One region of the Chryseobacterium sp. S90 genome, then DNA from elsewhere that is predicted to be linked to it. Evidence: riboswitches for the same ligand, from Rfam matches in the RefSeq annotation. Region 1 holds a riboswitch; the other holds the start of a gene.
The links. Region 1 has a riboswitch for cobalamin ahead of ACLMCG_RS03975 (hypothetical protein). Riboswitches for the same ligand answer to the same signal wherever they lie in the genome.
Positions count from the first base shown of each region.

Region 2: it holds a riboswitch for cobalamin, as region 1 does, so the genes downstream of both, ACLMCG_RS08520 (TonB-dependent receptor plug domain-containing protein) here and ACLMCG_RS03975 (hypothetical protein) in region 1, are expected to answer to the same signal.

Region 1 covers NZ_JBLGCX010000001.1:861,008-867,290, reverse strand. The annotation lists gene ACLMCG_RS03990 (hypothetical protein) at 1-1,007, opposite strand, end outside; gene ACLMCG_RS03985 (transposase) at 1,387-1,824, opposite strand; gene ACLMCG_RS03980 (hypothetical protein) at 2,273-2,815, shown strand; cobalamin riboswitch at 3,308-3,499, shown strand; gene ACLMCG_RS03975 (hypothetical protein) at 3,735-3,974, shown strand; gene prpB (methylisocitrate lyase) at 3,961-4,857, shown strand; gene prpC (2-methylcitrate synthase) at 4,860-6,014, shown strand; gene ACLMCG_RS03960 (bifunctional 2-methylcitrate dehydratase/aconitate hydratase) at 6,103-6,283, shown strand, end outside.
Region 2 covers NZ_JBLGCX010000002.1:168,753-175,035, reverse strand. The annotation lists gene ACLMCG_RS08530 (CCA tRNA nucleotidyltransferase) at 1-961, shown strand, start outside; gene ACLMCG_RS08525 (YncE family protein) at 1,122-2,177, opposite strand; gene ACLMCG_RS08520 (TonB-dependent receptor plug domain-containing protein) at 2,199-4,025, opposite strand; cobalamin riboswitch at 4,057-4,234, opposite strand; gene pafA (alkaline phosphatase PafA) at 4,362-6,008, opposite strand; gene ACLMCG_RS08510 (hypothetical protein) at 6,112-6,283, shown strand, end outside.

The DNA.
Region 1 (6,283 bases):
GAATTTTTACGATGTAAAATATAAAATGTTAATCCTGCCAATGCTATGAGTATACCAGCCGCAAGATAATAGTTGTTATTTTCATTATCTATAAAAAGATCCTCATTTTCATTAGTATCTAACATACTGTTTAGCAATTGCTGGTCAGCTATAGCCATGCTGTCTGTAATTCTTTTTGCCTTTGTACTGTATATTGCCTGGTTTTTGAAATCGTTAAGCATTAAGTAAGACTCTGCTTTCCCTGAATAAATATCTTTTAATGTGAGCGTGTATATTTTATACTTTTGATTAAGTTCTAAGGCTTTATCAAAGTATTCCAGTGCCTGCGTATAGTTTTTCTTTTTATTTTCTATATTTCCTTTAAGGATATAATAACGGATAAAATCGGACTGATCATTTTCCTGAGACATCACCTTCTTAAACTCATCCAGAAACATCTCTGATTTTGAATAATTATTTCTCAGATAATATTCTTCGGCTAGATCCGTTGCGAAAAGACCCAGTAAAAAGTTTTTATAGGGATTTTTACTGCCCATTTTTCTTATTTCCTGATGTCCACGATATAAATAAATCAACGCTGAATCTTTCGTGCTGTTTGTTCTAATTTGAATGTTTTTTGCCTTTGTCCTGTCAACAAGCCCTTTTATTAAATAACTTTCCTTTTCAGGTATTCTATTAAGAAGACCTAAAGAATTGATAAGCGCTTTCTGAGATTTTTTTATATATCCCAGTTCAGAATAAACCACAGCTTCTTGTATGAAAAACATGGATAATAAGTAATACTCATCTTCATTTTTTGCAAGACTTTTGCCTTGCAGAATCTTCTCTAGAGCTGCTTTATAATTTTGTTCATTCAGATAAACTTCCGACATTTTCATGTCAGCCTGAATCATTCCGTTGGAGTAGCCAATCTCTTTAGATTGGTAATATATTTCAGTACAGATTCTTAAAACTTCTTTGCTGCCTTTATTGGCATATATGCCTTTATCCTGGACAACAATAATCATACTATCTATACTTTTTTGTTGTTTAATATTGTCCTGTGAATAACAAAAATTATAAAAGACAACTAAAATTATCAGTAAAAATTTAATTTTCACAAATAAAAATTTTTATATGTTGAATAAAATCCCATTAATAAACACAAATTGATTCATTTGGTTTACTTATTAAAGTTACTTATTTATTTGCTGTAGTTTATTGAATTATCATAATATATAATAATTGAGTTTTATATCTATATTGATATAGACAATTATCTATAGAATTATGAAATTTGATAATACTTTTAAGTGCTGTCTATTTTCATAGAGCGTTCGATAAAATTGTTTTTTACCTTTAATTGAGTGTGGTTATGAGAACTGGAAATTACGAACGTAAATTGTACTAATTAAACCCATTTTTGTATTTACCCATCCATTTGTATAAGGTGGTCTTAGGAATCTTGTATTCATTCATGACTTCCTGCTTACTCTTTTTACCTGAATCAATAAGATCCAGAATGAATGAAATAATTTCCTGGGTATACAGTTTTTTTCTGAACTGGGGGAGTGTAGATTTGATAGTTGTATTACTTGTATTTACATTAGCAGGAGGAGCATAGAGTATAAGATAATGTGAATAAACTCTAAAGAAATCATATTCAAGTAAAATACTAAACCGTAAAATAACATCGCTGTCTATAGATTTTTGGGATAATATTTTTGTTAATTCTTCATCTGTACATTTCAAAAATTTACAGATTCGTATTTGATCTGTTTCAAATTCCTTTATTCTTTGGGTGATGAGGTCGCCCATGTGAATATTCTTGATATCGTGAATCATCCTTTAGTATTAATTTGTGTTTTTTTAAAAAATATTTGAAGCGGACTACACCATTTCAAATCGTATGCAAAATTATTAAGATTGCTTAAATATGGGGGATGTCGCAGCTGTCGAAAACTGTCGAAACTTATCGAATTTTGTTATTTGCTGGTTAATTTTGACTTTTGGGGAAAAGTGGTCTATGAAATATATAAACTTTTGAATCGGATTATTAAACCTGATTTTTACAGAATAAATTAAAAATAATTAGCTTTCATTTGCTATCGGAATCATATATAAAAGTTGACACAATAAAAGATTGCACTTATGAAATATCAAAAGAGAAATGGAAGATTTATTGTAGTTCTGCAAGTAAATTAAGGAAAAGAGGTCATATAATTGTCGTTTTGTAGTAATCGGATAAAGTAAATTTTAATACCTTTAGCAATCATTAACATTTAAATAATCCATGAAGACGAAACCATTAACTTTCATCTTAATTTTCTTTTTTCAACTGGTAAGTATCACGGCATTTTCACAGAAAACAGCAGTTCTAAATTCTTTATTAGATAAAAATTCAGAATTTATTTTTCCGCAGACTCCCGATAAAATATCAAAAGCATTGAACATGAAACCTGTGTTTTATGAAGATGCCAACGAGGAAAAATATGCAAAATGGCCTACAAAAACAGGATTGGAACTGTATTGCGGCCTTGGGAAAAACACTGTGATTGATGAGATGTTTTTTACCATTTCTGATAATAAGCCCGTAGTGATAGAAGGACTTCCATTTGGTCTTATCATGAATAAAACTACACTGCAGGACAGCAAAACCAAGTTCAGTAAATACAATGCTAAAACGCAAAAACTTGGTGCAGACAGTGAATTTCCGGGAGGTTCAAAACTGATTTTTAAGAAAGGGAAACATTATGCAACCTTGTTTTTTGACAATAAAAACCTGCTAAAATCTCTAGGGCTTACCACAGAACTGATTGATCCGGCTGCCAATTAATTTTACAGACTTTCAAATACTATAAAATCCGCCACTTTTTGGCGGATTTTTTCTATCCATTCATTCCAAATAAAAGTACAGAAAAACCCTTCTGATTACAAAGAAATATAGCTGCTTTCAGAAAATGGATTGAAGAATAAAAATTAAAATTGGATGACTAAAAAATGATATAAAAAAGATCATTTAATATCAAAAGATAAATATCCACTATCCCTTAAAAAATTGTTAAAAAAAACACTTCAATTCCAGGGTGGAAAATGACAACAAGGAAGTTGTTTCTTTGAAGTTGTTTCATTTTTTTACTACATATCTTAAGAATTTAGTAACGAAGAACGAGCAGAATAATCTAAATTACAATGTTTGTTGAGTAAAAAAATATTTTTAATAATAACAAAACCAGTGTGTTATGGTTAAATCGTTATTGTTTGCATAAAATATCTTTCGTGTTTTTATAAAATACTTATATTTACCACCAAGGAGTTCTTAACATCTTCTTTATCAACCGAAACTGGTTACACTTAGCTGTGTCTTAAAAGGGAATCGTGTGCAAATCACGAACTGTCGCGCAACTGTAAGTAACATCAAGGTTTTTATCAAAAAAGGTCCACTGTATACCTAGCTATATGGGAAGGACGATAAAAACTGTTACAAGTCAGGAGACCTGCCTATTTCGAATTGACGATGCTTTCGCGGTCTGAAGCTTATAGTCAGGTATGATACGATATGGATAACAGTGGGATCAATATATTTTGTCGGCTCGTGTTATTTTTGTGATACAGATAAGTAGTGGAGTAGTATGCTCTTTTCATTATCATGTATTCATCGTGTTTTCCTTTTCCATATTTTTCTTTCTCACAGGCATTGTGAAGCTTACCAGGAACTTTTTATGAGGATTTAATCAATATAAAAAGTTAGAAAAATGTACCCATTCGATTTCGATTATTTATGCAGGAGCAGCAGACTTGGAGATAAACAGGTGTGTAGGGAATTAATGGTGTATAATTCCGAATTACAAAAAACGAATAACATAGATCAGCTTTCATTTGATTTCATTTTTACCATCACCTTATGGAGTGGCAGTGACCATTATTATGCCTATTCATGGCTTTCTGTGGACAAATTTCAACTAAACAATAAATATTATAATGACTACAAGTGAAAGTTTGAAGTCTCCCGGTTTGAAATTCCGGGAGGCCATGCGAAAAGAAAATCCCCTTCAGATTGTTGGAGCCATTAATGCCAATCATGCGCTGTTGGCACAGCATGCAGGTTTCAATGCAATTTATCTTTCAGGAGGAGGTGTTGCTGCAGGTTCTCTGGGTATTCCGGATTTAGGGATTACCACGCTGGAAGATGTATTGATTGATGTTCAGCGTATTACGAATGTTTGCGATGTACCACTCATGGTAGATGTTGATACCGGATTTGGGCCTTCAGCATTCAATGTTGCAAGAACCGTAAAGTCTCTGATTAAAGCTGGTGCTGCGGCCCTGCATATTGAAGATCAGGTAGGTGCAAAGCGTTGTGGACACCGCCCGGGAAAAGAAGTGGTAACCAAAGAAGAAATGGTAGACAGACTGAAAGCTGCTGCAGATGCCCGTACCGATGATAATTTTGTAATTGGTGCCCGTACTGATGCTTTTGCCAATGAAGGATTGGAAAAAACATTGGAAAGAGCGGTAGCCTATAAAGAAGCAGGAGCAGATTTCATCTTTGCAGAAGCTGTTCCTGACTTAAGTTTTTACCAAAAATTTGTTGAAGTTACAGGGATTCCTGTGCTGGCTAATATTACAGAATTCGGGATGATCAGAATGTATACTGTGGAAGAATTAAAAAATGCAGGTGTGGGATTAATTCTTTATCCGCTATCGGCTTTCCGTGCAGCCAATAAAGCTGCTCGAAATGTATATGAACACCTTCGTAAAGACGGAACACAGGCGAATGTCTTAGATACCATGCAAACCAGAGAAGAACTCTATCAAAGCATTGGATACTACGACTATGAACAAAAATTAGACAACCTTTTTAAACAAAATAATTGATAATGTCAACGAACAGTGAACCCACATTTAAGCCTAAAAAAAGCGTTGCGCTTTCAGGGGTAGCAGCAGGTAATACTGCGCTTTGCAGTGTCGGAAAAAGTGGAAACGATCTCCATTACAGAGGATATGATATTCTGGATCTGGCAGAGAAAGCACAATTTGAAGAAGTAGCCTATCTTTTGATCTATGGGCAGCTGCCTACCGGAGCGCAATTGAAAAATTATAAAGCCAAGCTGAAATCTTTAAGAGGACTGCCTCATTCCGTGAGAAATATTCTTAAGAGTATTCCTGCAGCGGCTCATCCAATGGATGTCATGCGTTCCATGGTTTCCGCTATTGGGAGTATTCAGCCGGAAAAAGACGATCATAATATGGCGGGAGCAAGGGATATTGCAGACAAATTGCTGGCATCTTTCAGCTCAGGTCTACTATACTGGTACCACTATACCCATAATGGAAAAGAAATTGATGTAGAAACCGATGATGACACGATAGGAGGGCATTTTCTTCACCTTTTGCACGGAAAAAAACCTGCAGATTCCTGGGTAAAAGCAATGGAAATCTCGTTAAACCTTTATGCCGAACATGAATTTAATGCTTCAACATTTACCAGCCGTGTCATTGCCGGAACAGGATCTGATATTTATTCAGCCATTACCGGAGCCATTGGTGCCTTAAGAGGACCAAAACATGGAGGAGCTAATGAAGTTGCTTTTGAAATTCAAAGCCGATACAATTCTCCGGATGAAGCAGAAAGCGATATCCGCCAGCGTATTGCGAACAAAGAAGTGATTATTGGATTTGGGCATCCGGTGTATACCATTTCCGATCCGAGAAACGTTGTGATTAAAAAAGTGGCGAAAGAGCTTTCTGAAGAAGCAGGAGATATGCTGCTGTATACTATTGCTGAAAGACTGGAAACGATCATGTGGGAAGAAAAGAAAATGTTCCCGAACCTCGATTGGTTCTCCGCTGTTTCTTATCATCTGATGGGAGTTCCTACCTTGATGTTCACCCCGTTATTTGTTATTTCAAGAGTGACCGGATGGAGTGCTCACATCATAGAACAGAGACAGGATGGAAAGATTATCCGTCCAAGTGCCAACTATACAGGACCAGAAAATAAAGAATTTGTGTCCATTAACGACCGTAAATAATAGAATGTTGGAAATGGGAAAAACAATTCATTTTCAAATTTTTACACTTAACTTTTTAATTAATTAAAATTTTTCAACGATAAAAAAAATGAGTTCACACATCTCAAACGAAAGACCACAACCCGATCAGGTATTAACAGACATTGCAGACTATGTCTTAAACTACGAAATTAAAAATGACTTAGCATGGAAGACGGCCCACTACTGTCTTCTGGATACGATTGGCTGTGGCCTGGAAGCATTGACCTACCCTGCATGTACGAAACTTT
Region 2 (6,283 bases), on a different contig from region 1:
AGGTATTTTAAGGACTCCTTTAGAGCCTGCTCAAACCTATTCTGATGATCCGTTGAGGATGATGAGAGCCGTTCGTTTTGCTTCAACTTTAAATTTTAAAATTGAGGAGAACTCTCTGCAGGCTATCCAGCAGGAAGCAGAAAGAATCAAGATTGTTTCGATGGAAAGAATCATGGTAGAATTCAACAAAATCATGATGTCTGAAAAACCGTCTATCGGACTGAGGCTGATGGAACAAACCGGTCTTATGAAGCTGATAATTCCGGAACTGATAGAATTGAAAGGAGTGGAAGAAGTGGAAGGACAAACACACAAAGATAACTTTTACCATACGTTGGAAGTAGTAGATAATATTTCTGTGAATACCGATAATCTTTGGCTCCGTTGGTCTGCTTTGCTTCATGATATTGGTAAAGCCCCTACGAAAAAATTTGTAGAAGGAACAGGATGGACCTTTCACGGACATGAATTTTTAGGTTCAAAAATGACCAAGACACTTTTCCAGCGATTGAAGTTACCATTGGGAAGTGACATGAAATATGTTCAGAAGATGGTAAAGCTTTCATCCCGACCTATTGCTCTGATTACTGATGATGCTTCAGACTCTGCATTGAGAAGACTTTTATTTGATGCCGGAGAAAATCTGGAAGATCTTTTCACTCTTTGCAAAGCTGATATTACGACTAAGAATTCTAAGAAACAGGAAAAATTCAAAAGAAACTTTGAATATGTAGCCGTGAAGATCAAAGAAGTGGAGGAAAAAGATCAGGTAAGAAACTTCCAGCCCCCTATTACCGGTGAAGAGATCATGGAAATGTTTAACCTTAAGCCTGGCCGCGAAATCGGTATCTTAAAAGAGAAAGTTAAAGAAGCTATTCTTGAAGGCGAAATTCCCAATGAAAAAGAAGAAGCCACAAAATTTGTGATTGTTGAGGCGGAAAAACTGGGACTGACACTATAATTCAATTGATAAATAATAAAAATCGCGGGGGGGGGTTTCCTCCCCCCACCATTTTTTTTTTCTCCCCCGAAAAAAAAAACAGCCGGGTTTTTTTCCAAGCAGCGCGAAAAAAAAAAAAAAAATGGAAAAATAAAAAAATTATTTTTTATACTGTGAAGTATTATGGATTCAGAAAAGTACCGTTAGCACCAAGACCTCCTGTTTTAAGAGAACTCATTTTGCTACCCGTAGTTGCTGAATATATTACCATTTCGCTTTCTGCTGTAAATTGCTTAACATCTGACGCGAAGATTCTTCCATCAATAACATTAAATCCATAAAGCGTAAAATAAGGGCCACCATCTGCAGCTGTCAACAATGGAGCTGTAGGAACGGTTGGTGTAGCTAAACTTGTTGTATATACTTTATCTGCAGAACTGAAGTAGATCTTATCATTATCAATCTGAAGGTTTGTAGCGTTTGGAATTCCTGTCAGTGTTACTACCGGAGTTATTGCTCCTGTGCTTGAAATTTTATAGACATAAGAATTTGCAGTTGTTGAAGAAACTGTGTAAACATTAGATTTGTATGAAATAGTACTGTTAATTTTACCATTCGGAACCGTAATTTCAGTCTTACTGTCATTAGAAGTATTGATATAGGTAATCATATTTCCGAATCCTGACGTAGCATTCTGTACAAAAACATTTCCACCTGCTTCTACTGTTTTATCAGCCCCACCTGTCATAGTGATTTTGCTTACAAATGAATTGTCAGAAGCTTTATATTTGGTTACGCTTGTTGCATTCGTAGAGAAGTTCAGGTTGGAAACATAGATAAAGCCATTAGCAAAAGTAATTCCTCTTGGATTATCAATCTGATCCGTAATTACGGCTAGCTTTTTAAATGTATAACGGTCTACTACAACAATTTTGTTTGAGTTATTTATCACAAGATAAGCCTTATTTCCGTTAAGACCAATGGTCTGAAGAACATCACCCAGAATTTCTTTATTGTTATTATAACCATATACATCATCCTGCTTCAGGCTCAGATCTCTTGTCAGGAATGTTACTTTAGCCCCCTGACTGTTGAAGTTACCTTCATTAGCTATGAAATACCCGTTCTGGTAAGTAATCGGAGAAACTTCAAATTCAGCGGAATCGCTTGTACATGAAGACATGTTAAATAATAACACTACTGCAAATAGTACAGTTAAAAGTTTAGTTATTTTCATAATTTATTCAATTTTAATTTATTAAAAATTTATTGCTGCATATACACTATAATTTCTTTTCGGTAAAGGATAAAAAGAAACCGTTTTATAGTAGGTATTTGTTACATTATTCACTTTAAATCCTAAGGTATATTTTTTCGCTAAAGTTGCTGAAACACCCATATTCAAAAGAAAATAAGGATCTATGGCATCTGATCTCTTTTCATCACTTGTGGTATAGGTAACACCATTCAGTAATCCCTGTGCAAAAAACTTAAAGAAACTGTATTCATAATCTATATTGGCACTTCCTCTATGCATAGGCACATAAGGCCTCTGAAGCTGCGTTTCTTTATCAATGGATCTTGCATAATAATATCCTGCATTCGCTCTGAATTTATGATTACCCAATTGTTTACTAAAAGACAGCTGAGATTCTAATCCGAAAGATTCAACTTTATTGACATTGAATGCCTGCCAGTATCCTTTGGCCGTAGGAAGCCATGCAATAAGATCTGTAATGTTCATATAATACGGAGACAAAGTAAGTCTGAAATCCCCTACTTTGAACTCATTAGTCATATCTACCTGAGTAGAGGTTTCCGGTCTCAGCTCTTTATTTCCTCCCGGTTCATAATAAATATCATTAAATGACGGATATCTGAAGTTTTTTGACACATTAACGCTTACATCATACCATTTTGCAGCACTCCATTTTCCGGAGAATGAATACATAAACGGTGACTTCACATCCTCTACAAAATCTTTCTTGAATCCACCTTCAAAACGCAGGTTTTTAGTTGCAAAATACCTCAACAATCCGGAAACGGAACCAACATTTCTGCTGACATTGGATATTCCGCTCGCATATCCTTCTCCTTTATTGATCTGAAATTCTCCGATAATATTAAAATTCCACTTAGAATTCAGGAAGTAATTGAAATCATTTTTAAAGATGTAATTTTTCCCTGTTCCGCCACTGGATTTAGGCAGGTTTAGCAAACCGAAATACTGAAAATTTTCTTCTGTATAAGCAGCTTTAAAAGAGTTGCTGAACTTTGTTTTATTCCAGTCCCAGGAAAGAAGGCTTCTTATACTTTGTGTTTTATATTTTGTTTTTGTTCCCGTTTCTTCATACACTGGATAATGTTGTGAAGAATCAAAGAACTGGCTCTGCCACGAAATTTTATGATCATCCGTCAATTTATAGGATGCTCCTACATTGAAGGTTGTATTGTAATAATTCCCATTTCTGTTGATGTAATTCAGATCACTTACCTCATAATTATTTTCGCTTACAGAATAATTTCCTGAAGCTTTAAAACTGAACTTATCATTGCTGTAAGAACCTTTTACAAAATTATTATAGGTATTAAAAGAAGCAACTTCAGAAAATAAAGAACCATGGAAGCCTTTATTAAAATCAAGCGTATTATTAAGGTGAATACTTCCCCCGATAGCACCACTTCCATAGACTACACTTCCTCCGCCGGCTTTTATACCGATCTGGTCATATCCGAACAAAGCAATATTATTGATATCTCCCTGTCCTAAGAAGCTGGAGTTGATATTAATCCCATTCCATACAAAGGCGGTCTGCTGGGCAGTAGTTCCTCTGAAAGAAGGTGAAGAAACAGCTCCACGGCCATTTTCTTTGATAAATACCTGTGACTGAAATCTCAGAAGTTCAGAAAGATTACTGGAGTTTTTCTCGGCCTCTTCTGCCGAAATTATTTTTACGGGATGAAAAAGTTTCACCCTATTCATCTGGTTGTCGAAGACATAAATAGTGTCAATGGTTTTCTCTTGTCCAAAAAGAAAACAGCCATAAGATGAAAAAAGCAGTACTAAAGATCTTTTTATATCCATACTCTTTTACTTTTCCTCCGAAAGCAATATGTTTTTTTATTATAATTCCGGCAGGTCTCCTGACTTTCGCATTCTGCTCCTTCCCGTTTTAGACAGTGGCTGTTTGCAGAAACTTTTATTGCGATTTACAGTTGCGGGGACAGTCCGGGAGTTACACCCGATTCCCTTTTCATTCCAAAATACTGGAAACCAAAATTTTTGCAAAGATAGTTTTTTATATGTATTTGCCAAAAAGTGAGATGAGAGTGTATCAGATTGAAAATTTGAAGCAATAACTCACAAAAAAAGCTGCTTTCGGTTGAAAGCAGCCATGTATCATAGAATAATCGTATGCAATTATTTACCAATAACTTCTGTAATTGGGTTTCCTACATTTCCACTTGGAAACTGAATTTTCAATAGGGAAGATACCGTAGGTGCAATATCTGTCATGTGATAAGCTTTGTTACTTTCTCCCTGCTTAACTCCCCAACCCATAAAGATCAATGGAATATGTGAATCATAAGAATTCCAAACACTGTGGGTAGTTCCTGTTTTTGAATATGGAGGAAGCATAGAATCATGAGAAATCAACTGGATATCTCCACTTCTCTGTCTGTTGATCCCGTTGATAATTCTTTGTTTGATGGGTTCCGGAATACTTGCCTCCTGAACTTTATCTACAGAAACTGCATATAAAACCGTAGGATCTTTCTCAATTTCTTTTACAGCAAAGTTTCTTACATCATCCAATTCAAGCTTACTGTCAGCCAATACTTTTCTGTCAAAATAAATCTGATAGTTATCAATCGCATTGATCAGTTTATCAGCTCCAAATTTATCTTTCAGTTTTTGGTTCAGATTTTTTTCTGCATCTTCACCAAAGAAACCTGTCGGGATTTTATGCTCTTTAAGGAATCCTACAGAATGCGCTCCACCGTGGTCTGCAGAAAGGAAAACCGTATACTCACCTTTTCCTACTTTAGCATCCAGATAATTGAAGAATTCTGCTAAATCCTGATCTAATCTGATATAAACATCTTCTACCTCAATAGAATTCGGTCCGAACTTATGACCTGCATAATCAGTAGATGCAAGGTTGATCGCTAAGAAGTCTGTGATATTATCTCCACCCAGTTTTTCACCTTCTACAGAAGCTTCTGCCAACTTCAATGTCAGCGTATTCCCAAAAGGTGTATAACGGATATTATCTTTTTTAGCCTGATAATCCTTTGCTAAATTACTGTAGGGGAAAGTAGGTGTTTTTGCACTTCCCAGCAGTCCTTCCCAAGAAGAATTGTCCGGTGCACTTTCCGTATATTGATTGATTGGAAGTAAGGTGTTCCAACCGTTGGCTACTAATTTTTCAGGAAGATTCTGAGAGTTGAATGATTTTACCCATTGAGGAAGATCATTCATATACCATGTACTTGTAATGAAATTTCCTGTGCTGTCATCAAACCAGAAAGCTCCGTTTGGAGTATGCCCTGCAGGAAGAATAGAAGCACGGTCTTTCAAAGAAACTCCGATTACTTTTCCCTGGAAGTTGGTTGCTAATCTCAATTCGTCAGTCACCGTAGTAGACCAAAGATTTTTTGGAGAATGGCTTCCGGTTTTTACATTGGTTGTTCCCACTGGCTGAACGCTCTCGTCTGCAGTACAGTAAACTCCTTTCCCGGTTTCTTTATCTGTCCAGTCGTTTCCTGCAATTCCGTGAATAGCCGGTACTGAACCTGTGTAGATACACGTGTGTCCCAAAGCTGTAATGGTAGGAACATAAGGAATGTGTACATTATTTAAAGAATATCCTGTATTCAAAAGTCTTTTGAAACCGTCATTTCCATATTTACCATAAAAACGGTATAAATAGTCCCAACGCATCTGATCTACTACCAGACCTACAACTAATTTGGGTCTTTCCAGTTGGGTATTTTTGTTCTTCTGTGCATTGATTGTAACTACGGACAAAAAAGTAGCTGCCGCAATTGAAATGTTCCTAAGCATCCAAGTAAATTTTTATTGACAACAAATTTAAGGGTTTTGAAAGTTTTGGAGTGTGAAATTTTATTTAATTTTGATTATTGTACAATTCATCAATCAATCTTCCATGATTTTAGGCGTATACTGGTATTTCAAATTTCCAAATGATTTATATGACTTTAAATTCTTCAAATTTTATCCGGGATATGGCGGACATGCTGATAATCCAGCAGAACTGGCAGCAAGAGTTCAGGTAGAAAATATGGATGATTTTATCGGAAAGCTGGCAACATTGAAAG